2 regions of the Clostridium sp. 'White wine YQ' genome follow, and region 2 is predicted to be linked to the other one. Evidence: predicted binding sites of a transcription regulator. Region 2 holds the regulator's gene; the other holds the start of a gene.
The links. Region 2 encodes HrcA, which represses chaperone genes, less so after heat shock. Its sites were predicted from a motif close to TGTTAGCACTCNNNNNNNNNGAGTGCTAACA; they were not measured.
Positions count from the first base shown of each region.

Region 1: htpG (molecular chaperone HtpG) is a predicted target of HrcA. The motif match lies at 2,039-2,069, and genes of this name have one in related genera.

Region 1 covers NZ_JAQYUU010000001.1:2,242,947-2,258,492, forward strand. Annotated here, with positions in the region: gene htpG (molecular chaperone HtpG) at 122-2,002, opposite strand; gene PTZ02_RS11160 (putative bifunctional diguanylate cyclase/phosphodiesterase) at 2,153-4,192, opposite strand; gene PTZ02_RS11165 (GNAT family N-acetyltransferase) at 4,821-5,261, opposite strand; gene PTZ02_RS11170 (pyridoxamine 5'-phosphate oxidase family protein) at 5,586-5,957, opposite strand; gene pdxR (MocR-like pyridoxine biosynthesis transcription factor PdxR) at 6,130-7,554, shown strand; partial or broken gene PTZ02_RS11180 (class I SAM-dependent RNA methyltransferase) at 7,923-8,456, opposite strand; gene PTZ02_RS11185 (phosphomannomutase/phosphoglucomutase) at 8,495-9,994, opposite strand; gene PTZ02_RS11190 (transketolase family protein) at 10,169-11,086, opposite strand; gene PTZ02_RS11195 (transketolase) at 11,086-11,907, opposite strand; gene PTZ02_RS11200 (HAD family hydrolase) at 12,005-12,724, opposite strand; gene PTZ02_RS11205 (bifunctional 4-hydroxy-2-oxoglutarate aldolase/2-dehydro-3-deoxy-phosphogluconate aldolase) at 12,769-13,404, opposite strand; gene uxuA (mannonate dehydratase) at 13,404-14,489, opposite strand; gene PTZ02_RS11215 (PTS sugar transporter subunit IIA) at 14,502-14,954, opposite strand; gene PTZ02_RS11220 (hypothetical protein) at 14,958-15,546, opposite strand, start outside.
Region 2 covers NZ_JAQYUU010000001.1:1,918,342-1,933,887, forward strand. Annotated here, with positions in the region: gene tpx (thiol peroxidase) at 252-746, opposite strand; gene PTZ02_RS09660 (sigma-70 family RNA polymerase sigma factor) at 1,030-1,557, shown strand; gene PTZ02_RS09665 (DUF4179 domain-containing protein) at 1,547-2,848, shown strand; gene PTZ02_RS09670 (NCS2 family permease) at 2,903-4,309, opposite strand; purine riboswitch at 4,434-4,535, opposite strand; gene yaaA (peroxide stress protein YaaA) at 4,580-5,347, opposite strand; gene PTZ02_RS09680 (cell wall-binding repeat-containing protein) at 5,414-6,964, opposite strand; gene PTZ02_RS09685 (TIGR00266 family protein) at 7,109-7,897, opposite strand; sodium ion sensor (DUF1646 type) at 8,183-8,239, opposite strand; gene dnaJ (molecular chaperone DnaJ) at 8,305-9,462, opposite strand; gene dnaK (molecular chaperone DnaK) at 9,551-11,404, opposite strand; gene grpE (nucleotide exchange factor GrpE) at 11,438-12,058, opposite strand; gene hrcA (heat-inducible transcriptional repressor HrcA) at 12,069-13,100, opposite strand; gene hemW (radical SAM family heme chaperone HemW) at 13,336-14,466, opposite strand; gene lepA (translation elongation factor 4) at 14,558-15,546, opposite strand, start outside.

The DNA.
Region 1 (15,546 bases), 320 kb from region 2:
ACCAGTTGATTTAATAGTTGCAACTGGATAATTTATACCCATTAAAAGAACATACATTCGTATAGCCATTGTGATTAAAAAGCACTCACTAATAGATATTTCTCTTAGTGAGTGCTTATTTTTACTTCATTATTTTACATATATTATTTGTAAATTCTACTGGATCACTTATAGATAACCCTTCTATAAGCAATGCTTGATTATACAATATATCTGTATAGAGATTGAACTTGTCTTTATCTGATTTGAATGCTTCTTTAAGTGATTCAAACACTGGATGATTGATATTTATTTCCAATATCTTATCTGCCTTAATATTTTGATTATCAGGCATAGAATTAAGTATCTTTTCCATTTCTATTGAAACTTCACCGTCGTTAGCTAAGCATACAGGGTGATTTTTCAATCTTTTTGATGCTCTTACATCTTTAACTTTATTTAATAAGTTATTTTTCATATTTTCAAATAAATCTTTATTTTCATTTTTATTAGTATCTGAAGTTTCATCATTTTCATCTGATTCGATTCCTAAATCACCACTAGATACAGATTTGAATTGTTTATCCTTATAATTCATTATTGTTTTTATAGCAAATTCATCTATATCATCAGTAAAGTATAGTATCTCGTATCCTTTATCAAGAAGAAGTTCTGTTTGAGGTAGCTTTTCTATTCTCTCAATAGATTCTCCAGCAGCATAATAAATATATTTTTGTTCTTCAGTCATTCTTGAAACATACTCACCTAAGGTTACCATCTTTTTCTCTTTCGAAGAATAGAACATTAATATATCTTGCAGTACCTCTTTATTGGCCCCGAAATCACTATAAATACCATATTTCAGTTGTCTTCCAAAGGATTTATAGAATTCCTCGTACTTATCTCTTTCATTTTTTAATATACTTTCTAACTCATTTTTTATTTTTGTTTTAATATTCTTAGCTATAAGTTTAAGTTGTCTGTCATGCTGCAGAATTTCTCTAGAAATATTAAGTGATAAATCTTCTGAATCAACTATACCTTTTACAAACCCAAAGTAATCCGGTAATAAATCAGGGCATTTATTCATAATCATTACCCCATTTGAATATAGTTCTAAGCCCTTTTCATATTCCTTAGTATAGAAATCAAATGGTGTTCTTTCTGGGATAAATAGAATTGCATTATAACTTACAACTCCATCAACGCTTATATGAATATGCTTTATAGGCTTATCAAATCCATAGTGCTTTTCAGAATAAAAGTTATCATAATCTTCTTTAGTTAATTCATTCTTATTTTTTCTCCATATAGGAACCATACTATTAATTGTTTGTTCTTCTATGATGTCTTCATATTCATTTTCACTGCCTTCTTTAAGTCTGCTACTACTTGTATTCATCTTAATTGGATATCTTATAAAATCGGAATATTTTTTTATTATGTTCTTTATTCTATATTCATCTAAATATTCATCAAAGCTTTCGTCTTCTGTATTTTCTTTTATTTTAAGTATTATCTCAGTACCGAATGATTCTTTTTCACATTTCTCTATGATATATCCTTCTACACCCTTAGATTGCCACTTATATGCCTCATCACTTCCAACTGCTCTACTTATAACTGTAACATCATCTGATACTAAAAATGCAGAATAAAAACCTACGCCAAATTGTCCTATTATATCATATCCATCTTTTAATTCTGTTTCTTTTTTGAATTTTAATGATCCACTTTTAGCAATTACACCAAGGTTATCATCAAGTTCCTCTTTAGTCATTCCTATGCCAGTGTCTATAATTCTAAGTATTCTATTTTCCTTATCTAGAGCTATCTTGATATAATAATTGTCTTTTTCAAAGCTTAAGGAATCATCCGTTAATGCTTTGTAATAAATCTTATCAATAGCATCACTTGCATTTGAAATAAGTTCCCTTAAAAAAATCTCCCTATGGGTGTAGATCGAGTTGATCATTAGATCTAATAATCTTTTAGATTCTGCTTTAAATTGTTTTGTTTCCAAGTAAATCTCTCCCTTCAAAATTAAAACAATCTTTATTATTAGCACTCTCTATATCAGAGTGCTAACCCATAACTTTTATATACCACTTTTAAAAACCAATGTCAATATATGTATAAAATGAAAGCCATAGAATATTAAATTTCTATGGCTTTAAACAGTTTGAATTAATTTAGTTTTAATTTCTTTTAATGAGCTTAATTTCTCAATTTCCTCTTCTTTAATAGGCTTACTAATAAGATATCCTTGTATATAGTCGCATTTAAGACTCTCTAAATGATTTATTTGAATTTCTTCTTCTATTCCTTCTGCTACAACTAATATTCCTAAGTTATGTGCTAACTCTATAATCCCACCAATAATCTCTAAGTTTTTATCTTCATTTAGTAAATCATCTATAAATGATTTATCTATTTTTAAAACATCTATAGGCAATCTTCTTAAATAGCTTAAAGATGAATATCCTGTTCCGAAATCATCTAATGATATTTGTATATTCATTTCTCTAAGTTTCTCTAATACATTAATAGTATTTTCAATTGAACTAATTAATATTGATTCTGTTACTTCTATTTCAAGTAACCTAGGGTCTAAATCTGCATCTTTTAATGCAGATTCAATAACTTCTATTATGTTAGTTGCTTCAAGCTGCTTTACTGAAAAATTTAGTGAAAGTATTATGTCTTTATTATATGTACCTTGAATATTTTTAAAACTTTTGCAAGCTGTTCTTATAATCCACTCTCCTAAAGGTACTATTATTCCTAGCTCTTCTGCAACTGGTATAAATTCACTTGGACTTACCATTCCCAGTTCAGGTGATTCCCAGCGCACCAAAGCTTCAAACCCTCTTATTTTATGTTCGCTAAGACTATATATTGGCTGAAAGACCAAAAAGAACTCATTCTTATGTAGTGCTGATTTTAATTTTGTTTCAAAATTTATTTTATCTAATAACTCTTTCTTCATTGTATCTTTAAAAAATTGTATTTTATTCTTTCCAAGCTCTTTTGCCTTATACATTGCAGTATCAGCATTTCTCATTAATTCCACTTGTTCAGTTCCATCACTTGGGAAAGCCGCTACACCAAAGCTTGCACTAGATTTTATTTCATTATTTCCAATTATAAATGACTCTGAAAATTCTTTTCTGATATTTTCCACATATAAGTACGCTTCTTTTTCATTTAAATTCCTTTGAATTATTAAAGCAAACTCATCTCCTCCAAGTCTTCCTATTAAATCTTCCTCATTAATAGATTTTTTAAGACGATTTGCTGCTAATTTTATAAACATATCACCTACATGATGTCCCATTGTATCATTTATTTTTTTAAATGAATCAATATCTATGAAAATTACATAAAAAGAAGCTAAAGTATTCTGAAATGTTTCTATAAGTTCATTAATCTTGTCCATAATTGTCTTTCTATTTGGCAATTCAGTTACCATATCAAAATGAGCCATTCGATATAACTTTTCCTCATTAAGCTTTAGTTTATTGTTTTTATCATTTAATTCGTTGTATCTAGAACTGAGTTCCGCATGAGTAACAGCAATATCATCATACATTTTCTCTAGTTCTTCCCTTTGCTTTACTTCTGTCATATACATTTTATTTATTCTATCATAATGTGCCTGATTGATTAGATGTACGACTGGCGCTATAACTAAAATTAAAGCAAATAATATTATTTGAACTATTATATATGTCACACCAAATTCAAAAGGTGTGTTCGAAAGTACTAAAGAATAATACATACATACCAAAAATGTTGAAATAATAGAATAGTTTAGCATAACTCTTGTAATTCTAAGTGATGATATAATTATATTTATAAATGCTATAGTCCATATAGCTGGTCCAATATATTTATAAATTCTTATGGCTATAAAAATTAACACCAGTGAAAACAATAGTGATATCCAATGAGTAATAATTCTAGTTTTTATCTTTAAATATTGTGTAATAATGAAGCAAAAGCATAATACTAATAATATTATACTGTCTACTACAGCACTTTTTAGTTCATGATGAAGTATATAATTAGTTATTGCGCCAATTAGTAATACAGGTATCCCATAGTAGCAACCTATATAGTTCTCCATTCTCTCTATGGTATTCATATCATTTGATTCATTTATTACTTTTATTATGCCTGGAATAGTTTTAGGTACTTTTTTCTTTTTCACGTCTTCACCTCAAAAGAAACAATTTTATTTATAAAAGTAAAATCTTAAAGTTTGTCCGTATATTTTTTACAAATATTATTATACCTTATTTCACCAATGTATAGAAATATTTATCCATAAATAACAATTATTTAACGCTATAATACAATTAAATATATAAAAAAACATTCATCTTATTAATAAGATAAATGTTTACATTAAGCTAAAATTCTATAAATTAGCTTATGGATCTTTATTTACTTAACTTCATAACTGTCTCACAATGAGGTGTGTGTTGAATATTTCTACCAAGTTTTCACTTAGTGTACTTTATTATTTACTTTTATTTATCCCTAATATAAGAACTAATTTAATTATTTTACTCTCCGCTCATTCAACAAATTATCAATTCCATTAATAGTATTTAACTACATTCCAATCATAAATAGCGCAATTCAAATTGCATTATTGTTAGCATTTCATAAAAAAGATTGTTATAATAACATATATTTTAATTTCATGTTATATACCTTAATTAAACTTAATAAAATTATATAATCATTACGCTATATTTTTATTACATCCTTTAAGAATATCGCGAAGCAAAATTCTATTATACAGTAGCTTTATTATATACTAAGACAGGTAATTATTGTACTTGTCTTCTAAAAACATAACTTGATTTAGTATATCCCATCTTATCTTCATAAAATCTATGTGCATCAACTCTTGAAAAGCCAGAAGAAAGTGCTACTATCCCACATCCATTTTCCTTACCCCATGTTTGTACATGTAATAAAAGTTTTTCCCCATATCCTTTTGACCTTTTACTTTCATCGGTGATTAAGTCATAAACCCAGATATGTTTTCCATAATATAAGTTTGTAAGCTGGATTACACCTGTAACTGCAACAATTTTTCCTTTTTCAAGTAGGGCAAACATTTTATATCCTTCCTTGTGCATCTCTTTTATAAGTTGTAAATATTTTTTCTCATCTAAATCAGTTAGTAATTGTTTCATTACTAAAAAAGCATCTGTCCACTGCTCCTCTTCTGTTAATTCTTTAATTGTTATTAAGTCCTCGATCATTTTATTCCTCCATTTATTTAATTTTAATGTTTAATTTATAATTTTAAACTGATATTATTAAAAATATCGATTTTTACATTTCTTATGGTACCAGTCGTAAAAGGTTTATATGTGTACATTTTCAAATTCTTTAATTACTTAAATTAGAATATGCTATATTTTTATTTTAGGTTTCCTACAATATTTACTTTTAATTGCATGACGCAGATTCCCCTACTATCCTAGTAAAGTTGAAAATATTAAAAATGAATAACATAAAAGAGTACTTCTTTAGCTATTTCACTAATATAAAGTACTCTTTTCAAAAATTGAGTTATATTATAACTATATTGTTTGCTTAGCAGATGCAACTGTTATCTCTAATACTCTACTTAAAAAAGGGAACTTTTTCTTCACCATATCAAAGTCTGGACCCTCTTCAAGGAATTTTGCAGTTCCTTCTATTAAAAATCCTGCTCCTGGATGTTGATGTCCCATAACCTCTTTGCTACCTACAGTAACCTTAACTTTATTATTTGCTTCTATATTTTTTTGAGTTCTTCTCATGCCTCCTGCAGGTAATAATATCCTACCATCTTCAGTTACATTAAGAAATGAATGCCAGGTATTAACTACATGTGCCTCATTGTTACTACAAGATACTATAGCTACTACTCCTTCATGTGATATAACTTCAAGCAATTTTTCATTTAACATTTAAATTCCTCCTCTATAATTCTACAAATTTAGTTATTTTAATATTTTAAAAAAGTCGTAATCTGTGTACGTTGACTTTTCTATAAGACAATTATACAATCAATGTGTACTCATCAAAAGTGCCAATTCTTTTTATTTTATGGGATACAGTTTAAAAGGAGAGTGTTTTTTAATGATTGTTCTAAATAACGATTCAAGAGTTCCACTATATTTGCAAATTTATGAGCAGTTAAAAGAAGAGATAATTTCAGGAAAGCTTTCAGAAGGCACTAAGCTATATTCGACACGAACGCTTGCAACAACATTAAATGTCAGTAGAAATACAGTAGAAAGTGCTTATCTACAACTTTCTTCTGAAGGATATGTCACAAGTAAAGCAGGTAGCGGATTCGTAGTTGAAAAACTAGATAGTGTGTTAATCACTAAGTTAAAGAGAGATAACTCTGTCAATATTGAGAAGTATAAAAAAACTACATTACCTAAGATGGATACTGATAATAATTATAAGTATAATTTCAAATATGGAAAATTAAATGCTTCTGATTTTCCTTTGCGCTTATGGAGGAGGATATCAAATAAATGCTTGGCCTCTATAGATGCTGAGGTTATGACATCCTATACTAGCAGTAAAGGCGAAAAAGAATTACGAATAGAAATAATGGCTTATTTAAATAAGTCAAGGGGTGTATCATGTACCTCAGAACAGATCATTATTACTTCAGGCTTCGAGCAGTGTTTAAGTTTACTATGCCAGATGTTCCGAAACAATTTTTCTAAAGTTGCTTTAGAAGATCCTGGCTACATTGGTGCAAGAAAGATTTTTAACAATAACGGATATGATGTTGTTCCAATTAGCTTAGACAAGGATGGAATAAGTATTACCGAGTTGGAAAATAATTCTACAAAGATAGTGTATGTAACCCCCTCACATCAATTTCCGACAGGATCAGTGATGCCAATTCAAAAAAGATTACAATTATTGGATTGGGCTAGAAAAGAAAATGGAATTATAATTGAAGATGATTATGATAGTGAACTTCGTTACAATTCAAGGCCAATACCTTCAATACAAGGTATTGATTCAAATGGCTATGTTATATATATTGGTACTTTTTCAAAGTCTTTGTCCCCAAGCTTGCGATTGAATTATATGGTTTTACCCCAATCATTGCTAGAAATATATGATAATTTTTTTAGTAGCTACCAAACCTCTGTTCCAATAGTTGAACAAAAAATAATTCAACAATTTATGCATTTAGGACATTGGGATAGTCATCTGCGTAAAATATCTCTTCTGAACAAAAGAAGACATGATACGTTAATCAACGCTATTCATAAATTTATGGGAGGCAATGTTATAATTCACGGTAAAAATGCAGGTCTGCACATCTTACTAGAAGTAAATAATGGATTATCTGAAGAAGAGCTAATAGAAAAAGCTAAAGAATATGGTGTTTTAGTTTCTCCTGTATCTACATATTGGTTACGTAAAGATAAGTATACTAATAATATGGTTTTTCTTGGTTTCGGTGGTATGACTGACAGTGAGATTGCTGAAGGTATTAATTTACTTAGTAAAGCATGGTTTAGTAAGTAAATCCTATTCAAAAATTAAAATAGAGATTCTAAGTGCTGTCGCATTAGTGGATTAAAATCCATTGGCGATAGCTCATTCTTTAGTTGTATAAATTATTTACTAAATGAGATCTTCGCCTGATTATTAATTCTTTAAAAATAAGCACGCTTTATATAAATGAATTTAATAATATTGAGTGGCACATTTATAAATGCTGTATTCTTATCAATTAATAAAAGAAAATCTGATAGAATTTGTAAAAATGTCCTGTAATACTGTTACTATTCTCGAGAATGAGATATTATAAAAATTGCCAATGCTTTAATTCAGCGTCGGCAAAATGTTGACAAATCACTTATATTTATTTTAGCTATATTCCGAAAATGTGTCTATTGCTTAATAGGCTTTACTACTTTCTCACAATGAGGTGTGTTAGGAAACATATCCTTACAAAGTGTCTTTTCTATTTTATATCATGCTGCTGTTAACACTTTTAAATCCTCACCTAAAGACTTTGGATTGCAACTTACATATATTATGTCTTCTACATTAAAAGCTATAACATACTTCATTGCTGTAGGATGCACTCCACTTCTTGGTGAATCCAAAATTATTATATCTGGATTATCTTTCACTTCAGTTATTACCTTAGCAATATCTCCAGCTATAAATTCACAATTATTTAATCCATTTAATTTAGCATTTTCATTTGCTGCCTCAACAGCCTCTTCCATAAGTTCAATTCCTACTACCTTTTTAGCTTTTGGAGCTGTTATTTGCCCTATTATACCTGTACCACAATATAGATCAAATACAATCTTATTTTCTCCATATCCCATAAAATCTCTTACTATAGAATAAAGCTTTTCTGCTCCTTCTGTGTTAGTTTGGAAGAAAGAGAATGGTGATATCTTAAACTTTAAAAGAGAAAACAAACTAAGCACTTTTATTATTTATAATATTACTTAATATCTAATTCATTATACTTATTAAAAAATGGAGTTAATTTATCTATAATTTTCTTCATTCCATCTTGAATATCTGATTCTATATTTAAGGCTAAAACTGGCTCATGTAATGACAATCTTAGTAATAACCAACCATCACCATTTTCTTTATCGCAATTTATCTTTATTCCTTCATAATTTTTAGGTTCAATTAACCATCCATCTATATGTTCTGTATACTTTCTCAGGTCTTCTAGTATCATTTCTCCGTATTCTCTAAAATCTTCTCTTTCAATTTTTATTCTCATGTCTTTGCTTTCTTTAGGGTATTTTAGATTATCTATAAGGCTTGATATTTCTTTTCCTTCTTCTTTTAACTTAGCCATTTTTGCTAATATTTTAGCTATTAAATATGCTCCATCATCTAAGAAATAATTTTCTTTTAAAGCAGCATGACCTGATGTTTCAATTGCTAGACAGCTTTCTTTTCCTTCTTCGTTTAATCTTTTAGACTCATTTATAACATTCTTATATCCTCTTTTAAATCTATGGTGAACACCGCCTAAATTAGTTATAAATTCCGCAAGACCAGTAGATGTTACTGAATCAGTAACAATAATTGAATTTGGATTTTCATCAAGCACTATTGAAGATATTAATGCTATAAGGGCATTTTTATTTATTTCTTTACCATCTCTGCTCACTATAGCCGCTCTATCTACATCTGTATCAAAAATTATTCCAAGGTCTGCTTTGTTTTTAAGTACAGCTTCTTTAATAGATTCCATTGCTTCTTCATTTTCTGGATTAGGTATATGATTTGGAAAATTCCCATCTGGTTCGGTAAATTGGCTTCCTTCAGTGTCAGCACCTAATTTTTCTAAAACCTTATATGCAAAAAAACCACCGGCTCCATTTCCTGCATCTACAATTATTTTCTTCCCTTCTAATGGTCTTTCATAATTTTCAGATGAATTTACACTTTTTCTTACATTATCTACTAATATCCTCGAATAAACATCAATAAAATCTACTTCCTTAATTAATCCTTTAGTTGTAGAATTTTTTTCTATTGAACTAGAACATTCTATTATATCTACTATATCTTCCTTTTCACATCCACCTTCTTTAGTGAAAAACTTTAATCCATTATAATAATAAGGAAGATGACTTGCTGTTATCATTATAGATCCATCGCAAGAATAATCTTCTAAGATAGTAGTCATGAACATAGCAGGAGTTGTACACATTCCACAATCATAAACATTACAGCCAGAATCAACTAGAGCTTCTATTAAAGCTTTTTTTAATTCTTGGCCTGAAAGCCTCGAATCCATTCCAACTGCTACCATTATATTATTCTTATTTATACCCTTAACTTTTTTTAACCACTCTACAAAACCAAACCCCAAAACATTAACTAATTCAGGTGTAAGATTTTTTCTTCCCTCATGTTCAATTGCTATTCCTCTTATATCCGTTCCACTTTGTAATTTTTTAAGTTCGTGAAGCATAATAAAAACTCCCCTCTAAAATAAATTTTATATAAACTTAAGAATGATACGTCATTTATTCCAATATGTTTTATTAAAACAAATTTTAAAAATAGGAGAATATTACAAGTATTCTCCTATTGTTTTAATTAAATATAATAATTTATAGAGTATTGTTGATATTCATGATTTTTCTTAAAATGACTTTACTACATCAACTATATGTTCTGCGGTTAAATTATATTTTTCTAATAAAACTTCAGCACTTCCCGAGCTTCCGAATTCATCATTTATTCCAATTCTCTTCATTTTTACCGGACATTCCTCAATTAAAACTTCAGCAACTGCTGAACCTAATCCACCTATTATGCTATGTTCTTCAACAGTCACTACCTTACCTGTTTTCCTTGAAGCCTCAACAATTAAATCTTTATCAATTGGTTTTATAGTTGAAATATTTATAACAGTTGCATTGATTCCTTGCTCTTCTAATGTTTCAGCAGCTTGTATTGCTTTTGCTACCATTAACCCTGTTGCAATTATTGTTACATCATTACCTTCATTTAAAACTTCACCTTTTCCAATTTTAAATTGATAATTTTCATCATGAATATCTGGAGTTGCTGATCTTCCCAGTCTTATATATACTGGTCCATAATATTCTTTTGCTGCTAATATTGCCTGTCTTGCTTCTTCAGCATCAGATGGATTTATTACAACCATATGAGGTATAGTTCTCATTAAAGATATATCTTCATTACATTGATGACTTCCACCATCTTCCCCAACTGTTATTCCTGCATGAGTTGCTACCACTTTTACGTTTAAGTTAGGATAAGCTATTGAATTTCTAATTTGTTCAAATGCTCTTCCTGCTGCAAACATTGCAAATGTACTTGCAAATGGAATTTTTCCACATGTAGCAAGACCTGCAGCTGTTCCCATCATGTTACATTCTGCTATACCTAATTCTATATATCTTTCAGGTGCATATTTCTTAAATTCAATACTCTTTGTTGCTTTACCTAAATCTGATTCTAATACAACAACATTTTTGTCTTCTGCCAATTCTTTTAATATTTGTCCATATGCTTCTCTAGTTGCTACTCCCATTAGTTTTCGCCTCCTTCTAATTCAGCTAATGCTTTCTTTGTTTCTTCTTCATTTGGAGCTGTTCCATGCCATGCACAATTGTTTTCCATAAATGAAACACCTTTACCTTTTGCAGTATTACAAATTACAATTGTTGGTTTGCCTTTAGTAGCTATTGCTTCATCTATTGCGTTTTCTATTTCTTCAAAGCAGTGGCCATCTATAGTTAATACATTCCATCCAAATGCTTTAAACTTTTCGTCAATTGGGCTGATGCTCATTACTTCTTCATTTGATCCATCTATTTGTAAGCCATTTAAATCAAGGAATGCTGTTAAGTTATCAAGTTTGTAGTGAGATGAGCTCATTGCAGCTTCCCATATTTGTCCTTCTTGAACTTCTCCATCTCCAAGTACTACATAAACTCTATATGAACTGTTATCTAACTTTCCAGCTAGCGCCATACCATTTGCTGCTGATAATCCTTGACCAAGTGATCCTGTTGACATATCTACTCCAGGTACTTTTTTCATATCTGGATGTCCTTGTAATTTGGACCCATATTTTCTTAGTGTTATTAATTCTTCTTCTGGGAAGAATCCTCTTTCAGCTAGTGTTGCATATAATGCTGGTGCTGAATGACCTTTGGATAATACAAATCTATCTCTATCTGCTTTTTTGGGGTCCTTTGGATCTATGTTCATCTTTTCAAAATATAAAACTGCTAAGATATCTGCTATTGATAAAGATCCACCAGGATGCCCTGATTTTGCTGCTGATACAGCTTTAATAATGTTTACTCTTATGTTATTAGCTACATTTTTTAATTTGAATGTATTCACTAATATATACCTCCTAATATTAAATTTTGTATTTTTACTATATATCCTAAATATGCCTGGAATTAAGTAATATCTCCACCATTAATTAATGAAGCTCTTAATCTCTCATAAAATATTGTTCCAAATAATCTCTAACTTCTAATAAATCTTTAAAAATTTCTACATTCTCTGGTTTCGTAATAAGAAACTCTTCAGGATTTTTTAATAATGAATGCTTTCCTTTATGCGTTTGTATGTTAGATATGTCATCTGGAATTAGAAAAGGCGTAATATTTCCTTTCAAAGCAGCTTTAATACCTGCTACAGAATCTTCTAATACTAAAGCACGTTCAGGTGCAACATTTGCTTTTTCACAAGCCTTTAAAAATATTTCAGGATTTGGTTTTCCAGTAAGTACTTCATCTCCTGCTACAATGATATCAAATACCTCTGGCATATCTTCAATTTTAAAATAGTATTCTATTTTCTCTCGGCATGTGGAAGAAGCCAACGCTATTTTATAATGATTTTTCTTCAAAAATTCCAATAACTCAAGTAAACCTTTTTTCTTGTATACGCGTTTCTCATCACTTAGAATTTTTTCTCTATTTAAATTGATTTTATCTCGCCATTCAGATACAGGAGCATCCTCTCCGTATAATTCTTTCATTCCCTCGCGAATCTCGCGTTCTTTACGTCCAGTCAAATAGTAATATACGGAATGATTCACTGTAAAATCAAAATCTTTAGCACTCTCTAAATATGCACGATATGCTAGTTGTCCAGTATCAAACATTAACCCGTCCATATCAAATATAACTAATTCAAGTTTTTTCATAATTACATAATCCTCCTTACAAAAAAAAGCCGTGCCATATTGCACTAAGCTTTAATTTGATCTGCTAATGATTTTAACAAGTTGCTTGTCTTTTCTTTACCTTCCTCTTTAATCATTTTTTCAGATATAATAAAAGATCCGCCAACCGCTAAAATATTATCATTGCTAACATAATCCATAAAGTTATCTGCATTAACTCCTCCTGTTGGCAAGAATTTCACGTCATAGAATGGTCCACTTAATGCTTTAATTGCTTTTAAACCACCATAAATATCTGCTGGGAAATATTTTACAACATGAAGTCCATAACTAACGACCTTTTGAATATCAGTTGGAGTTGCTGTTCCAGGAAAAACTGGAACTTTGTTTTCAATGCAATATTCTATTATCTCTGGAATCACTGCTGGAGAAACTATAAAACTTGCTCCATTTTCAATTGCATTTTTAGCTTGTTCTAATGTACGTACAGTTCCTGCTCCAACAATCAACTTACCAGATTGTGAAAGTTTATTAATTGCTTCTAAAGCCAGATCGCTTCTAAATGTGACTTCTATAAAAGGTACATCATTCTGCAAAAGAATCTCTTCCAAATCATCTAAATACTTCAAGTCAGTAGCAGTATAAAGCGGTAATAACTTTATTTCTCCTAATTTTTTATATAAATCTACATTTACACTCATTATTTTTGCTCCAATCCATTTTCTTTTTGAGATTTTGTGATAGCTTCATACAATCCTCTTAAATATGTAAAACCTAAAGCACGATCATATAAACCATACCCGGGCATTGCTATTTCATCCCAAATTGAACGACCATGATCTGGACGGATGACACCATCAAAATTAACATCTATAAGTGCCTTCATAAGTTCATACATATCCAATGATCCATCAATACTCAAATGAGCAGATTCCCTAAACTTTTGTTTTCCCAAAAATTCAACATTTCTTAAATGTACAAATTGAATTCTATGTCCTAATTCATGTATGACTTTGACTAAATCCGTTTCTGGATTTGCTCCTAACGATCCTGTACAAAGTGTTACACCATTATAAGGGGAATCAATAATATTTATTATTCTTTTATAATCCTCTAAATTTTTTGTTACCCTTGGAAGATTAAAGATTTCCCATGGTGGATCATCCGGATGAATCCCCATTTTCACATCAACTTCCTCACAAACAGGAATAACTTTTTTTAGAAAGTATGCAAGATTGTCAAATAAATCTTCTTCTGTAATATTTTCATACATTTCCATCAAATCATTAAACTTTTTAAGACGTTCTTCTTCCCATCCAGGTAATTTAAACCCATTAGATTGGCTATTTATAAGCTGGAACATCTCACTCGCATCCATATGTTCTACAACAGACTGATCAAACAACAATGAATAACTACCATCTGGATTTTCATATTTTAAATTTGTCTTAGCCCATCCAAAAATCGGTTTAAAACTATAACATACTAAATGAATATCACATGCTGCTAAATTTCTAATTGTTTGAATATAGTTATCAATATAATGATCACAATCTTTTGTTCTTGCTTTAATTGCATCATGAACTGCAACACTTTCAATACCAAGTAACTCCAATCCTTCTTTTTCAATTGAAGCCTTAAATTCTTTAATTTCATCAATTTCCCAAACATCTCCAGGTAACTTATTTAATAAGGTCCCTACAACACCATCTGTTCCTGGAACTTGTCTAAAATGTTTTAAAGGAATAGAGTCTTTCGCTCCATACCATCTGAATCCCCACTTCATTTTATCCCTCCATCAAAAATCATCATCTTCGTCAACCTCATTATCATCTACATCAACAGGAACATGCCATGAGCTAATACATTCTTTTGCTTGTTCTGCTGCTGATTTTGCAACTATTTCAATTTGTGTCCCTAAAATTTGATGATTGATTATTTCCAATAACATTGGTAAGTTAACTCCACCAATAATATAAACCTTATCTTTTAGTTCTGGATCTAACTGATTTGTAACAAGGACTGATTGGTTATATGGGCTTGCACTCACTAAATCAACCAATACCACAACACCATCACCTTGATTTACTTCTAAAATAGCGTTATTTATCTTCTTACCAAGTTTCTCAACATCATCTCCTGCATTCAAGTTTACAGTATTTATATTTTCTGTATTTCCCATAATAACTTCAGCTGCGTCTTTGATACCATTGCTTAAAGTACCATGTGTGGCGATTACAATTCCTAACATAACTTAATCTCCTTTTATATTTTGATTTAACAATTCTATTGCTTGAGTAAAATGGTTATAATTTAAATTTTTCTTATTTAATTTTGACTTATCTAAATAAAACTCATTATTTTGATTCATATCCGCAGAAAATAAGTAATTGATTTTATCCTTAGGTGATACATATCGGAGTTTTTTAGATTCAGCAAGCTCTTCTTTAAATTGTGGACCCATTACATTTAAAGTGGCATCTGCTCCAATAGAATCTAAGTAATAAACCTTTGCATTCTTTTTTACAGAACTAATTAAGACATCTAATCCTCGTTCACCATAACAACCTTCATCAATAAATGCATAAGCCACTTTTTTTTGTTTTTGATTCTCTGTTAACATCTGTAGCAAGCAAAGTATTGAAGATGTATTTCTAATTAAATTTTTTCGATTCCACGTACCTTTTGATAACTTTGATAAAATTATAAAATACCCGCCATATATTAGTGCAAGACATACTGTTTGCACAGAAAATAAAACAAATGGTGCGGAAACCAATTTCATGTATAAAAGTGTTCCTAAAATACCCAATAAAGCCCAAATTAGAGATGCGTAAATACTA
Region 2 (15,546 bases):
TTTGAAAATATCAGGTTCTGGACATTTTCAGGCATGAATAAATTATTAGTTGATCTTAAAACCCTGTTACCATTGACTAATATTATATTTTACACATAAAGGGCGTTTCTGTCTATGGGGAGGATTAACAATTTTCTCCTAAGATTTCACTCAGTTATTCAAATCTCTATTAAATAAAAATGGGTTTTCCAAAAGATGAATTTAATCTTCTAGAAAACCCTATGGGAATATGGTTGGAGCGTTAATTAATTTTATTTTGCTTCTTTTGCTGCATTAAGTACTGCATCAAAATCTGGTTGACTTGTTATTTCTTCTAAGTAGTCTGCATAAACAACCTTATTATTAGAATCTACTACAAAAGCAGTTCTAGCTAATAATCCTAACTCTTTAACATATGTTCCTGTAGCCTCTCCAAAAGCTCTATCTTTGTAATCAGATGCAGTAATTACATTTTTAATTCCTTCTGCACCACACCATCTTGATTGAGCGAAAGGTAAGTCATGAGAGATTGTATATACTGTAACCCCTTGAACATTTGCTATCTTTTCATTAAAGGTTCTAATTTCTAAATCACATACTGGTGTATCTATAGATGGAACTGTTAAAAACACTCTAACTCCACTTGTATCCTTTAATGTTAATGGAGTTAAGTCATTTTTAGTTACCACGAAATCTCTAAATTCATCTCCTACGTTAATTTTTTGTCCTTGTAAAGTAACAGGATTTCCTTGAAATTTTACTGTCATATTTCTATCTCCTCTCAAATTTATCTGAAATTAATATTTACTATGTTATAACTCTTTATACTTTTATTATAATGGATAATATTTATTTGTCAATAAATATTATCCATTATAGTTTAATTTTAACTTCTCCTATATAATGCAAAAATCATATTATATCCCACTTAATCGACATGTAAATTCTTTAATGCATTATAAATAAAATCCATGGTAAAATTTTATTATGAATTTTTTGGAACCAACTCTCACCTTCAACTGTCTAATAGGTGAAAAAGGAGGGATAGAATTGTTTTTATTAGTTAACAAGGCTAAAAAGGGTGATAAAGAAGCCTTTTCAAAATTAATTAAAGATATACGTGTAGATTTATATAAAATCTCAAAAGGTTTTTTCAAAAATGAAGAAGATGTTAAAGATGTAATTTCTGAGACAATATTAACCGCATATGAAAAAATCAATACATTAGAAAATGATAAACTTTTTAAGACTTGGATAATAAGAATTTTAATAAATAAGTGTAACGATACTTTTAAGAAAAATTCAAAAATAATCTTCTTAAATAATGAAATTTCTGAAATGACCCACGAAGATGATCACATTGAATATTATGATCTCTATAATGCTATTAAGCTTCTTAATGAAGATATTCAAAATATCGTTATTTTATATTATTTTAATGATTTATCCATCAGTGAAATATCTAAAATAACAAATATAAAAGAAGGTACCATTAAATCTCGACTAGCAAGGGGACGAGAGAAACTATATTCTATTTTAAATAATGAGAAAGAGAGGCACTATTTAAATGATAAATAATAGTTTTGATAATAAAATAAAAGAAACCACTTCTACACTCACACCAAGTAATGATTTTATAAATTTTACAGATGATCTTCTAAATTCATTAGAAGATAAGAAATATAGAAAAAACAAAAAGAGAGTCCTTCCGTTAGTAGCATCTTTCACATTAATATTTGTATTACTCTCACTTTCACCTGTATATGCAAGCTTAAATAGTATGTTTGATAAGTTTAAATCACTAAATGTATTTAATAAAAATAATAATAAGGACTATATAAACACCTTAAATACTACTATAAAGGATTCTAATTTATCTTTTACTTTTAATGACTTAGTTATTAGTGGTGATTCTCTTATATTAAGTTACAAGGTTAATTCTCCTAATAAATTCACCTCTTTACCTGGAATATGGGATTCAGATTTAGAAATTAACAATAAAACATTAAGAGATCCACTTACTACAGAATACGGAACTTTTACTTCAACTGATTCTGGTTATACTTATGATATGGTGTCTATCATTGACATACTTGATATTAAGAACTTACAAGATGAAGAAAATTACAAACTAAATTATGAAATAAAAAATTTCGACGGAGTTAGTGGGAAATGGAACATTTCATTGAATGTCCCCAAAGATAAATTATATGATAAAGTGTATTACGCTAATACAGATAAAGCACTAAAAACTGAATATGGAGATATGCATTTTAATGAAATATCTTTAGGCCAATTTTATACCAAAGCAAAATATACTGTATCAAATGACAAATTCCCTTCGATTAACTATATTATTAGAACTGATAAAAACGAAACCTTGTATGACTATCATGGTTCCTCAGGTTTAAGTGATGGCACTACCATCGGAGAATCATATTTTTCACCTATAAAAGAAAAACCAAACAAAATAACACTTATACCTTTTAAATATAGTGGAAACATGAATGATGGTAAACTAATTAAGGAGATTCCATCCTCAGAGCTATTAAACCTTCAAAAGCCTTATTCATTAAAAATAGATGATAAATTAACCATTAACATTTTAGATGTTTCTTATAAAAATAATGTTCTTCAAATTAAATATAGATTTGATGGAATATGCTTTAACCCTAATTTAATAGAATTAAGATACAATGATGGAACTTATGTAAATGAGCAGTATGGATTTAACCCCAGCTTAAGAAGATTAGATGAAGGTACATTAACCTATGAAATAAATAATCTCGATGATTTTAAATTAGTAATTAAAGACCAAGATAACATTATACCTGAGTATGATAAACAAATAGAACTTACCGTAAAGTAGCTAAAAAATAGGACCTCTCAAACTATGTTGAGAGGTCCCTTTTCTTATTTAATATTAATCTGGCATTAATATAAATCTTAATATAAATAGCAATGCTAATACATACATTATAGGATGTACGTCTTTTCTTTTTCCTGTTAATAGCTTCATAATTGGATAAAATATTATACCAACAGCTATTCCATTAGCAATTGAATATGTAAATGGCATCATTGCAATTGTAAAAAATGCTGGCAGTGCTTCGGTAAAATCTGAAAAATCTATTTCTTTTACTGAGCTAAGCATTAATACACCTACGATAATAAGTGCTGGTGCTGTAGCACTTTGAGGAACTATTCCAATAAGTCCGCTAAAGAATAAAGACAATGCAAATAATATACTTACTACAACATTTGAAAGGCCAGTTCTTGCTCCTGCTGCTATTCCTGCTGATGACTCAACCACTGTAGCCAAAGTAGTTGTACCTAAAGCTCCCCCTATAGTTGTAGCTACTGCATCTGAAAATAGTGATTTTCTTAAATTCTTCGCTTCTCCATTTTCATCTAACATTCCTGATGTTTGAGCTGTTCCTACTAATGTTCCAAGTGTATCAAATAAGTCTACTAAACTCAAAGTAATAACTACCATAAATATTGTTAAGGCTGCTCCTAAGACCCCTCCGCCATTATGGCTTAACAATCCTTTAAAGTCTTGAGCAAAGAAAGTTTGTCCTATTGGTGGTAACGAAAATACTTGAATACCTGATAACTTTGTTATTCCCATTGGTATTCCAATTATAGTTGTTATTATTATTCCAATTAACATGGCTCCTTTTATATTTCTAGCCATTAAAATTCCTATTATTATAATACCTATTATAGTTAATATAACTGCACCATTCTTAAAATCACCAAATGCCACTAAAGTTGCTGGGTTAGCGACAATAATTCCACCATTTTTTAATCCTATAAGTGATATAAACAAACCTATTCCTGCAGTTATTGCATATTTCAAGTTTTGCGGCATAGCATAAACTATTTTCTCTCTTATTGAAGTAAGAGTGATAACAATAAATAGAATACCTGAAACTGATACTGCTGCTAAGCCTTGTTGCCAAGTATAACCTAATTTTAAACATATATTAAATGTAAAGAAACTTACTAAGCCTAGTCCTGGTGCTAGAACAAATGGCATATTAGCATAGAAAGCCATAATAAGTGTTCCAACTGCAGCTGCAATACATACAGAAGCAAATGCTGAACCTATTATAGGATCTGATGCAATTGTTAAATTTGCAGCCTCATCACCTTTTAAGCCAAGTGAATTCATTCCACCTAGTTTCAATATGTTAGGGATTACTAATAAGGCATATGCAATTGTTACAAATGTTGTAAACCCTCCTAAAACTTCTGTTTTAACATTTGTTTTGTTTTCTTTAAGTTTAAACACTCTCTCAAAGAAATTAGTTTTTGAATTATCCATCTCAATGTTTCCTCCTAAGTAAAATAAAAAAATTAGATTTAATAATCTAATTACTTGTTTTCGTTGCATCAAAAAGCACCAGCTTAGTTTAGGTAAACCAAAGCTGGTGCCACTCTTGGGTAAGCGATACCATTGATTTACCCATAGAGAGAACTTTTACGGAATCCTCGTAGAAACATCTGAACCTTATCATCAGATATATATGGGCTAGGACTTTTCTTTTCAACTAGACTATTATAATAACACTCATGGGGAAATGTCAACAAGCAATTATCCCCTCAAAAATATTAGTTGCGAATTATTTGATTCTGTTTTAGAAAACTTATACCCTTCGAGGTTGAATTTGTTTAATTCTTCAATGCTATCGATCTTATTCTCAATTAAATACTTTGCCATCAATCCTCTTGCTTTCTTTGCATAAAAGCTTATTATTTTATATTTTCCACTTTTATAATCCTTAAAAATTGGGGTAATTACATTAAATGAATGGGATATTTTATTTAAATTTATCACCTTGCTATACTCTTCCGATGCCAAATTAATTAATATATTCCCCTTCTGCTGTTCAAGTTCCTCTATAATCCCCAGGGTTATTTTTTCTGTCCAATAATCATATAGATTTTTATGATTTGAAATTTTAAGCTTTGTCCCCATTTCTAACCTATATTCTTTAATTCTATCTAACGGCTTAATCATACCGTATAATCCCGATAAAATTCTTAAATGCTCTTGAGCATATAAAATATCTTCTCTTGAAAATTCTTCTACATTTAATCCTTTATAAACTTCACCATCAAAAGCAAATATAGCTTCTTTGGTATTATTTAAAGTATCGTCAAAAGCTTGATTCCTAAAAAAATTTAGTTCAGCTAATTTATCTGAAATCTTCATTAATGAAGAAATATCTTCTGGAGCATATTTTTTTAATTCATCCATTATTATTTCTGCTTCTTTAATGAACATAGGTAACTGATTTGATTCAATCTTTGATTGTTTTTTAAAATTCATTGTTTTAGCCGGTGAAATTACGTATATCATTCTGTTATCCTTCTCTAATTTGTTTTTATCTTATTATACTTTAAAGAATGATTATTAGTAAATAGCCTATATTCCCGGTTCATGTAGATATGAGGTCACATATTTGTCTTTCTCTAATGCGTCAAATAAACCCGGTACTGATTTATATCCAATACCTTCTCTAATCATATCTTTTCTATCCAATTTATATTCCTTACTTGCTTTAAGCACCCTATCTTTTTCTTCGTTTGAATATGCAATATTCAATATTAAATTTATAGGATTAATTTCATTTGCCTTTTCTGTTCTTGCGAAAAACTTACAATCCTTAATCTTTCCTTCTTTATATAAATTATATATCGTTTGTCCACATTTCAAATGTTGGGGATGAATATCAAACTTATATGTGTGTGCAACATGTGTAACGTTTGTAAATTTGTTTTCAAATTCTAGAGCTATTTTGCTTAAGTCATCATAATTACAATTACTTTCTGGTTCATTTAAAAAGATTATATTGTTTAAATCCAATCCTAACTGTTCATCTGCCGCCTTCAATTCATTATTTCTTAGAGTTGCCTTTTCAGCCACCGTTAGATTTTTATATCTATCTCCCATCAAAACTCCACTTTCATCTCCATCTGATACAACTACTAAGTATACATTTTCACGTCCTACTGATTCAATAGCATCAACAATTGCACTTCCTGCAAATAATACCTCATCATCTTGGTGCTGAGAATAGAACACTACCTTTTCCTTATATATATACCCTTTTGCTTGACCTATAGCAATGCTGTTAATATCACCTAAAGAAGTAAAGCTTTTCGCACCTGCTAACACTGTTTTATCTGAATAATTCTCAACAAGAACTACAGGTTCCTTCATTACTGAAGATGTTAGTGCGTCAATTAGTTCCTCTGATTTACTCAAATAAACATGATTTCTATTTGGAAAAAAGTAATCAATGACCTCTTTATTAGTTTCAAATCTGCTTTTCCCACCTATCCTAGTGGTAAAAGTATCAAACCATGCACCTATAACTCCTTGTCCTCCAATTGAGTAAGAATCCACATTTCTTTTATATCCAGTGGATATTCCATTAGTTAAAATTATTGGATTTTTACTTTTTGCAGCTTCAGGTGATATACTCATCGCATCCGCTTGTCCAACATCTCCGTTAACATAAAACACTTGTTGTATTCCTTTTGTAGCCTCTATCTTATTTGCAACAGCAATTGAGGTTGCATATCTATCTGCACCACCTAACCTTTCAGTAGATATTCCTCTCATGTTTAAAATTCTCTCAACATTTTTAGAAATAACTCCCTCTCCACCTACTATATATACTTTATTAACTGACTTAAGCCCATCTAATGTTTTCTCTGGTATTGAATCTTTTTCTGTTAAGAGTATAGGTGAATCCGTGGTTCCACTAAGTCCACTTGCAGATAATCCATCTACTATCGAATAACCATTTACTAATATTGCTTGAGTATAATTCATTTTCTGGGCTATCATATAGGCCGTTTCATATCTATCTTTTCCTTTTATCGAATCAACTTCAACTGCATGTGCAGTTTTCATTTGAATTAGTATACTTGAAAATAGAATAGTTAAAAATATCATTTTTTTCTTCATAATTACCACCTAAATATTAAATCTGTCCTTTATTTATATTGCTTATAATTCTAATCTACTTTAATAATTTCAAAAAAAGAAACTTAACTTTGATTATCATCAAAGTTAAATCTCAATAAATCTCCTTCTTCTTAGCGCTATCTATTAGTTATCACCATCTAAGAAATTACCAAGTGAACCTAATATACTACCTTCTTCTCTTCCTGTTCTCCCGCCCATTCCTGCAGACATCATTCTAGATGCAAGTCTGCTAAATGGTAAGCTTTGAATCCATACCTTACCTGGTCCTCTTAAAGTTGCAAAGAATAAACCTTCTCCACCAAATAGTGCATTTTTAAATCCACCTACAAATTGAATATCATAATCAACTGATGAAGTCATTGCAACTATACATCCTGTGTCTATCTTAAGCACTTGACCTGGTGCTAAATCTTTTTCAATTACAGTTCCTCCAGCATGTACAAATGCAATCCCATCTCCTTGAAGCTTTTGAAGTATAAATCCTTCTCCTCCAAATAATCCTGCACCAAACTTTTTAGTAAAAGCTATACCTACCTGAGTTCCTTTTTGTGCACATAGGAAAGAATCCTTTTGACATATAAGTGTTCCCCCATACTGAGAAAGGTGAATTGGTAAAATTTTTCCTGGATAAGGTGCTGAGAAAGATACCATAGCTCTATCATAACCCTTATTAGTAAAGGTAGTCATAAATAAACTTTCTCCTGTAATAACTCTTTTCCCTGCAGAGAATAATTTATCCATAAAACCACCTTGATTTGAACTTCCATCTCCAAATGTTGTCTCCATTTCAACAGTTGTATCCATCATCATCATAGCTCCGGCTTCTGCAACCATTGTTTCATTGGTGTCTAACATAACCTCCACAAACTGCATATCATCCCCATGTATAACATAATCAATATTTTGAGCCATATGTCTTCCTCCTAAATATATTCTAATTTAATTTAAACAAAATTTTGGAAAATTTTCAATTGTTTTATTTCATCAAATTGCTACATACTAAACATAGTCAAACTTTATGTATTATTCTCTTTGTATTATACACTCTTTAACTCTTCCTTAATTTCTGTAAACTTTAAATTTACCAGCAAAAATTAATCCAATCAAAACAATCATAGATATGCAGAATTTCTTATATTTAGTATCCTTTCCTATAATCTATAAATTTATATAAAAAAAGCGGGAAACTCAAAATTGAGCTTCCCACCCCAGAAACAAAATTACTTGTAACAAATAATATAAATTTGTCCAACCGAATTTACCTATATTCTTTTTCAAGTACTATTATAGTATAAATAAAGATCTATTCAATCTTTAAGCTATTCTCCAAAAATTTTATCCATGAAACTCTTTTTGCCTTTACCTTCTTTATGTTTTTCGTTGCTATTTGTATGAGTTTCTCCAGATGCTTCCATAAATAATCTTAAGGCTTCTTTTTGTTGTTCATTTAAGTTCTTAGGGATATCAACTATTACTTTTACATATTGATCTCCTCTTACTGTTGAATTGACCCTATGAACACCTTTATTCTTAAGTCTAAATAAAGTTCCTGATTGAGTTCCAGCAGGTACATTATATTTAACTTCACCATCTACTGTAGGTACTTTAATTTCAATACCTAAAGCAGCTGCTGCCATTGATATATGTTCATCAATATATAAATCAAAGCCTTTTCTAGTATATACCTTAGATGGTGCAACTACGATTTTTATATATAAATCTCCTGGAGGACCTCCGTTTACACCATGCTCACCTTGTCCCCTTAGTGGTATTACATTATTTGTATCTACACCTGCAGGTATATTAACTTTAATCTTTCTATTTTTTCTAACTCTTCCTTTTCCTTTGCAATCTGGACAAGGAGTATCAACTGTCTGACCAGTTCCTCCACACACATCACAAGCTGAAGTACTTACGAAACTTCCTAGCGGTGTTCTTCTCTCAACTCTAATTTGTCCTGATCCATTACATCTAGTACAAGTCTTTGGTGATGTTCCAGGTTTTGCTCCAGATCCATGGCAAGTATCACAATTTTCTGTTCTTGTTACTGATATTTCCTTTTCAACTCCAAAAATAGCTTCTTCAAATGTTAAGTGAAGAGTATATTCCATATCATTTCCTTCTCTTGGAGCATTTCTTCTTCTTCCTCCAGCATTACCGCCGAATCCTCCACCAAAGAAACTTTCAAATATATCTCCAAAACCTCCCATTTCAGAGAAGTCAAATCCACCAAATCCACCTTGACCAAAGCCAGCGCCATCAGCAGTTCCAAATTGATCATATTGAGCTTTCTTTTGAGGGTCACTTAATACCTGATAAGCTTCATTTATTTCCTTAAATTTTTCTTCTGCTTCTGCATTTCCTTGGTTCTTATCAGGGTGATATTTAATTGCAAGTTTTCTAAAGGCCTTTTTTATTTCATCATCTGAGGCACCTTTTTGAATTTCAAGCACCTCATAATAGTCCTTTGAAGCCATATATTCACCACCTATTAACTTAGTTAAAGGGAAGAGAGCCTCCCTTCCCTATCAAACTATTATATGCTATTTGTTAGCTTAGTTTCAACTATTTATCTTCATCTACTTTAAAATCAGCATCTACTACATTATCATCTTTTGGTCCTTGAGAACCTGCTCCTGGATTTCCACCCATGTTGTTTGGATCAAATCCTTGACCTTCTGGGTTTGCTGCTTGGTAAATCTTAGATGAAATTGCATAGAATTCTTGAGTTAATTCATCAGTAGCCTTTTTAATTGCTTCTAAATCATCTCCATCTTTTACTTTCTTAACTTCTTCTAATTTAGCTTCTATCTTGCTCTTATCTTCAGCTGAAACTTTATCACCTAAATCAGTTAGAGTCTTTTCAGTTTGATATACTACTTGATCTGCATTATTCTTTATCTCTATAGCTTCTTTTCTCTTCTTATCTTCTTCAGCAAATCTTTCTGCTTCTTTTACTGCCTTATCTATTTCATCATCAGAAAGGTTAGTTGAAGCTGTTATTGTAATATTAGCTTCTTTACCAGTTCCTTTATCTTGTGCAGATACTTTAACTATACCATTAGCATCTATATCAAATGTAACTTCGATTTGTGGAATTCCTCTTGGTGCTGGTGCAATTCCAGATAGAGTAAATCTACCTAAAGTTTTGTTGTCAGCAGCCATTTGTCTTTCCCCTTGAACTACATGGATTTCAACACTTGTTTGACCATCTGCTGCAGTTGAGAAGATTTGGCTCTTCTTAGCTGGTATTGTTGTATTTCTTTCAATTAATGGTGTAGCTATTCCACCCATTGTTTCAATTCCTAGAGTTAATGGAGTTACGTCTAGTAATAATACATCCTTAACATCTCCAGTTAAAACTCCACCTTGAATTGCAGCTCCTACCGCAACACATTCGTCTGGGTTAACTCCTTTTGAAGGTTCTTTTCCTGTAAATTCTTTAACTGCATCTTGAACTGCTGGTATTCTAGTTGATCCACCAACTAATAATACTTTATCAATATCCCCTATAGATAATCCAGCATCATTTAATGCTTTTCTCATAGGTTCAATAGTTCTTTGTACTAGATCATGAGTTAATTCATTGAATTTTGCTCTAGTTAATGTTAAATCTATGTGCTTTGGACCTGTTGCATCAGCTGTTATAAATGGTAAATTGATTATTGTTTGAGTTGAAGATGATAATTCAATCTTAGCTTTTTCTGCTGCTTCTTTTAATCTTTGAAGTGCCATCTTATCGTTCTTTAAATCTATTCCATTTTCAGCTTTAAATGTATCTGCTATATAATCTATAACTTTTTGGTCAAAGTCATCTCCACCTAGGCGTGTATCTCCATTAGTTGCTTTAACTTCGAAAACTCCATCTCCTAGTTCAAGTATTGATACGTCGAATGTACCACCACCTAAGTCATATACAAATATTCTTTGGTTAGTATCCATTTTATCCATACCATATGCTAAAGCTGCAGCTGTTGGTTCGTTTATAATTCTTAACACTTCTAATCCAGCTATTCTTCCTGCATCTTTAGTTGCTTGTCTTTGAGAATCATTAAAGTATGCTGGTACTGTTATAACTGCTTGAGTTACAGTTTCACCTAAATAACTTTCAGCATCAGCTTTAATCTTTTGAAGAACCATTGCTGATATTTCTTGTGGTGAATGATCCTTTCCATCTATGTTTACCTTATGGTTTGTTCCCATGTGTCTCTTTATTGAAATTATAGTTTTATCAGGATTTGTGATTGCCTGTCTTTTAGCAACTTGACCTACTAATCTTTCTCCATTAGCTTGGAATGAAACAACTGATGGAGTAGTTCTAGCACCTTCAGCATTAGCTATAACTACTGGATCTCCTCCTTCCATAACAGCTACACAAGAGTTTGTGGTTCCTAAATCAATTCCTATTACTTTTCCCATAATAATATCCTCCTATTTATCAAATAAATTTTGCTAGTTTACAACTTTAACCATTGAATATCTAATTACTTTATCAGATTTCTTATAACCTTTTAAGAAAACTTCTGCTATTTTGTTTGGACCAAAATCTTCATTTTGTTCATGCATAACTGCTTGATGAAGATTTGGATCAAAATCTCCTGAGGCATCTATTTCTTCTACACCAAGTTTTTCTAGTGCTCCATTAAATCCTCTTTGAGTCATTTCTATTCCTTTTTTTAGATCTTCAATAGATCCATCTACTGCTAAAGCTCTTTCTAGGTTATCTAAAACTGGAAGAATTTCTTTAATTACATCAGTAGTTGCATCAGTATAGATACCTTCTTTTTCTTTTTGAGTTCTTTTTCTGAAGTTTTCATATTCTGCAGTTATTCTTAATAGTCTATCTTTTAATGCTTCAATCTCATTATTCAATTTAGTGTTTTCATCACTTAATTTTGTGTTTTTCTCTTTTAAGATCTCTTCGATTGATAAAACTTCTTCAAATTCTTTATCTTCTGAAACTTCAGCTTCTTCTAAAGTTTCTTCTAAGTTTGCGTCTTCCTCTACTTCTAAATTTTCATTTTCAAATTCTTCAGTTGTATTCTCCTTTTTTGTCAAGAAATCACACCTCATCTCTCTAGTATTATTTTAAGCTTTGCTTATTAAACAAAGTATTTAGCTCTTTCATTACCTCAGCCATAATAGATATTACCTTTGAGTAATCTATTCTCCTTGGCCCGATAAGTCCTATAGTACCTAGCGGTCTTTCTCCCAAAGTATATTCTGCAGTAATGACACTACAGTCTTTAGCTTGTGGTAAGAAGTTTTCATCACCAATCTTTATTGAAATACCTTTGTCTGTGGTAATAAGTTCATTAACGTATTCCTTATTATACAAAAGTTCTAGTATTTCTTTAGCTCTTTCTATATCGTTATATTCAGAGTAATTAAATATATTGGTTGTACCTTCCATAAAAACCTCCGAAGAGTTAGAGGATTTAAGGGTTTCATAAAGCAAAGATAACATTCCATTTAGAATTTCATCAAAGCCTTTTAACTCTAATGTTAACCTATTAATTACTTCAAGATTGATTTCTTCAATTGTTAAATTAACAAGTCTCTCATTTAATATATTATTTATTTTATTTAAAACTTCTGGGCTTAAACTTCTGCTTACTCTAAGCAAACCATTCTTTACAACTCCATTGTCTGTTACTATTATGCAGAGAACATTAAAATCATCTATCTTAACAAGCTGAGCTGATTTCATATAGCTCTTTTTAACCGAAGGAGCTTTTACAACACAAGTTAATCTAGTAAGTTCTGATAATAATGTTGAAGTTTGTTTTAACACCTTATCAACTTCAAATAAAGCCATATCAATAATATATTTTTTTATCATTAACTCTTCTTCTGTGCTTAAGGTTTTATATTCCATAAGCTTATCAACATAAAGTCTGTAGCCTTTGCTAGAGGGAACTCTTCCTGCAGACGCATGAGGTTGCTCTAAATATCCCATCTCTTCTAGATCTGCCATTTCATTTCTTATAGTTGCAGAACTTATTCCTAAGTCATATTTCTTTGATAGTGTTCTTGAACCTACAGGTTCAGCTGTTTTCACGTAATCATTAATTATAGCTTGTAGAATTCTTATCTTTCTATCATCTATTGACATAGTTTCACCTCTTTTTGTTAGCACTCATTACAATCGAGTGCTAATGACTACGATTTAAATATATTATTTCTAAGTTTTTTTGTCAATTAACAGATAGTATAATAATGTTTGCTTTTTTATTGTTTTTAAAGAAAAACTATTATTTGCTCTAAGTTACTCCATTAATCTCCTTATTACTATAATTTTCAAAAATATTTACATGATTATGATAAATTCAAAGATAACAAATTTACAGTTACTTATCTAAAATAAAGTCTTTCATAACATAATTACTTAGTTCTATGCCTTTTTTACTTAAATATATCTTTCCTTTTTCTCGTATTAATAAACCCTCACTTATGTGAAAATTTATAACTTTTTCATATATACTATCTATTTCTTTATTAAATTTTTTCTTAAATATAGCTTCATCGATTCCTTCTTTTTTTCTTAAGCCTAAAAACATAAATTCTTCAATTAAATCTCCTTCCTTTAAATTAATAGTTTCAATATTAGCACTTTTATTACTGTTAATCGCTTCTATATATTCCTTTATATTTTCTGTATTTTTTATTCGTTTTCCATCTATTAATGAAGCTGAAGAAGATCCACAGCCTAAATATTCATCTAGCTCCCAATATACCTTATTGTGTCTGCATTCTTTGTCTTCCTTTGAAAAATTTGAGATTTCATATTGTAAATATCCTTTTTCGTTCAAGTAATCCACACAATACTCATACATTTCTCTTTCCTCATCCTCAGAGGGTAACTTTAGTTTGTCCTTTTCCCATAAGTTATAAAAAGCCGTTCCTTCCTCGATTATGAGAGAATAAGCAGAAATATGCTCTGGATTTAGCTCAGTTATTTCACTTAAAGTGTTTTTAAAATCTTCTACTGATTGATTTGGCAATCCAAACATTATATCAACATTTATATTATTAAATCCCATTTCTCTCGCTAAAGAATAATTACTTTTGAATTCCTCAAAGCTATGAATCCTTCCTATTTCTTTAAGGATACTATTTTTAGTACTTTGTAATCCTAAACTTAATCTATTTACACCATAACTTTTCATGATTTGTAATTTTTCTTCTGTTAGGCTTCCTGGATTACATTCCATGGTAAACTCTAACTCTCTATTTAAGGACAATTTATTTATTTCTTTAAGAAGCTTAGTTAAATCCTCTTCGTTTAAATAACTTGGAGTTCCACCTCCAATAAACACGGTATTATAACTATACTTTGATGCTTCTCTAGATATTTCTTTGCACAATGAATTTATATATTCCTCCATCAATGCATCTTTTCCACTATAAGATGGAAAATCACAATACATGCACTTTTGTTTACAAAAAGGAATATGTATATATAAAGAAATGTTTTTCATTATAATTGCCTCCTAATTATAATTAAAACTCAGAAGGAACTTAGGATTTTAAATATACTTCTAAAATCCTTTATCCCTCTGAGTTTTATATTTAATCTACTTTTAAAACTGCCATGAATGCTTCTTGAGGTACTTCCACCGAACCTACCTGTCTCATTCTCTTCTTTCCTTCTTTTTGTTTCTCTAGAAGTTTCTTCTTTCTAGAAATATCTCCACCATAACATTTTGCTAATACATCTTTTCTCATAGCTTTTACGGTTTCTCTAGCTATTACTTTAGCTCCAACTGTAGCTTGAATAGGTATTTCAAAAAGTTGTCTTGGTATAATTTCTTTTAACTTTTCTGCAATCGCTCTTCCTCTGCTATATGCTCTTTCTTTTGGAACAATCATTGAAAGTGCATCCACTGAATCACCATTTAATAAAATATCTAATTTTACTAATTCAGTTCTTACATATCCCTTTAATTCATAATCTAAGGATGCATATCCCTTAGTTCTTGATTTAAGGGTATCAAAGAAATCATAAACAATTTCATTTAACGGAATATCATAATGAATAACAACTCTTGTTGCTTCTAAATATTCCATATCTATAAAGTTACCTCTTTTTTCTTGACATAACTCCATAACTGCACCAGTATAATCTGTTGGTGAAATTATTGAAGCCTTTACCATAGGTTCTTCCATATAATCAATCTCAGTCATTGGAGGTAAATTAGTTGGGTTTGTTAATTCTATAAGAGTTCCATCTGTTTTATAAACCTTATATATAACTGATGGGGCTGTAGTTATAATATCTAAATTAAACTCTCTCTCTATTCTTTCTTGTATTATCTCCATATGTAATAATCCAAGGAATCCACATCTAAATCCAAATCCTAAGGCAATTGAAGTTTCCGGTTCAAAGTTCAGAGCAGCATCATTAATTTGAAGTTTCTCTAAAGCTTCCTTAAGTTCTTCATATTTAGCTCCATCAACTGGATATATTCCTGAGAATACCATAGGTACTGCCGGCTTATATCCTTTTAATGCTTCAGAGGTTTCTCTACCCTTTTCGGTAATAGTATCACCAACTCTAG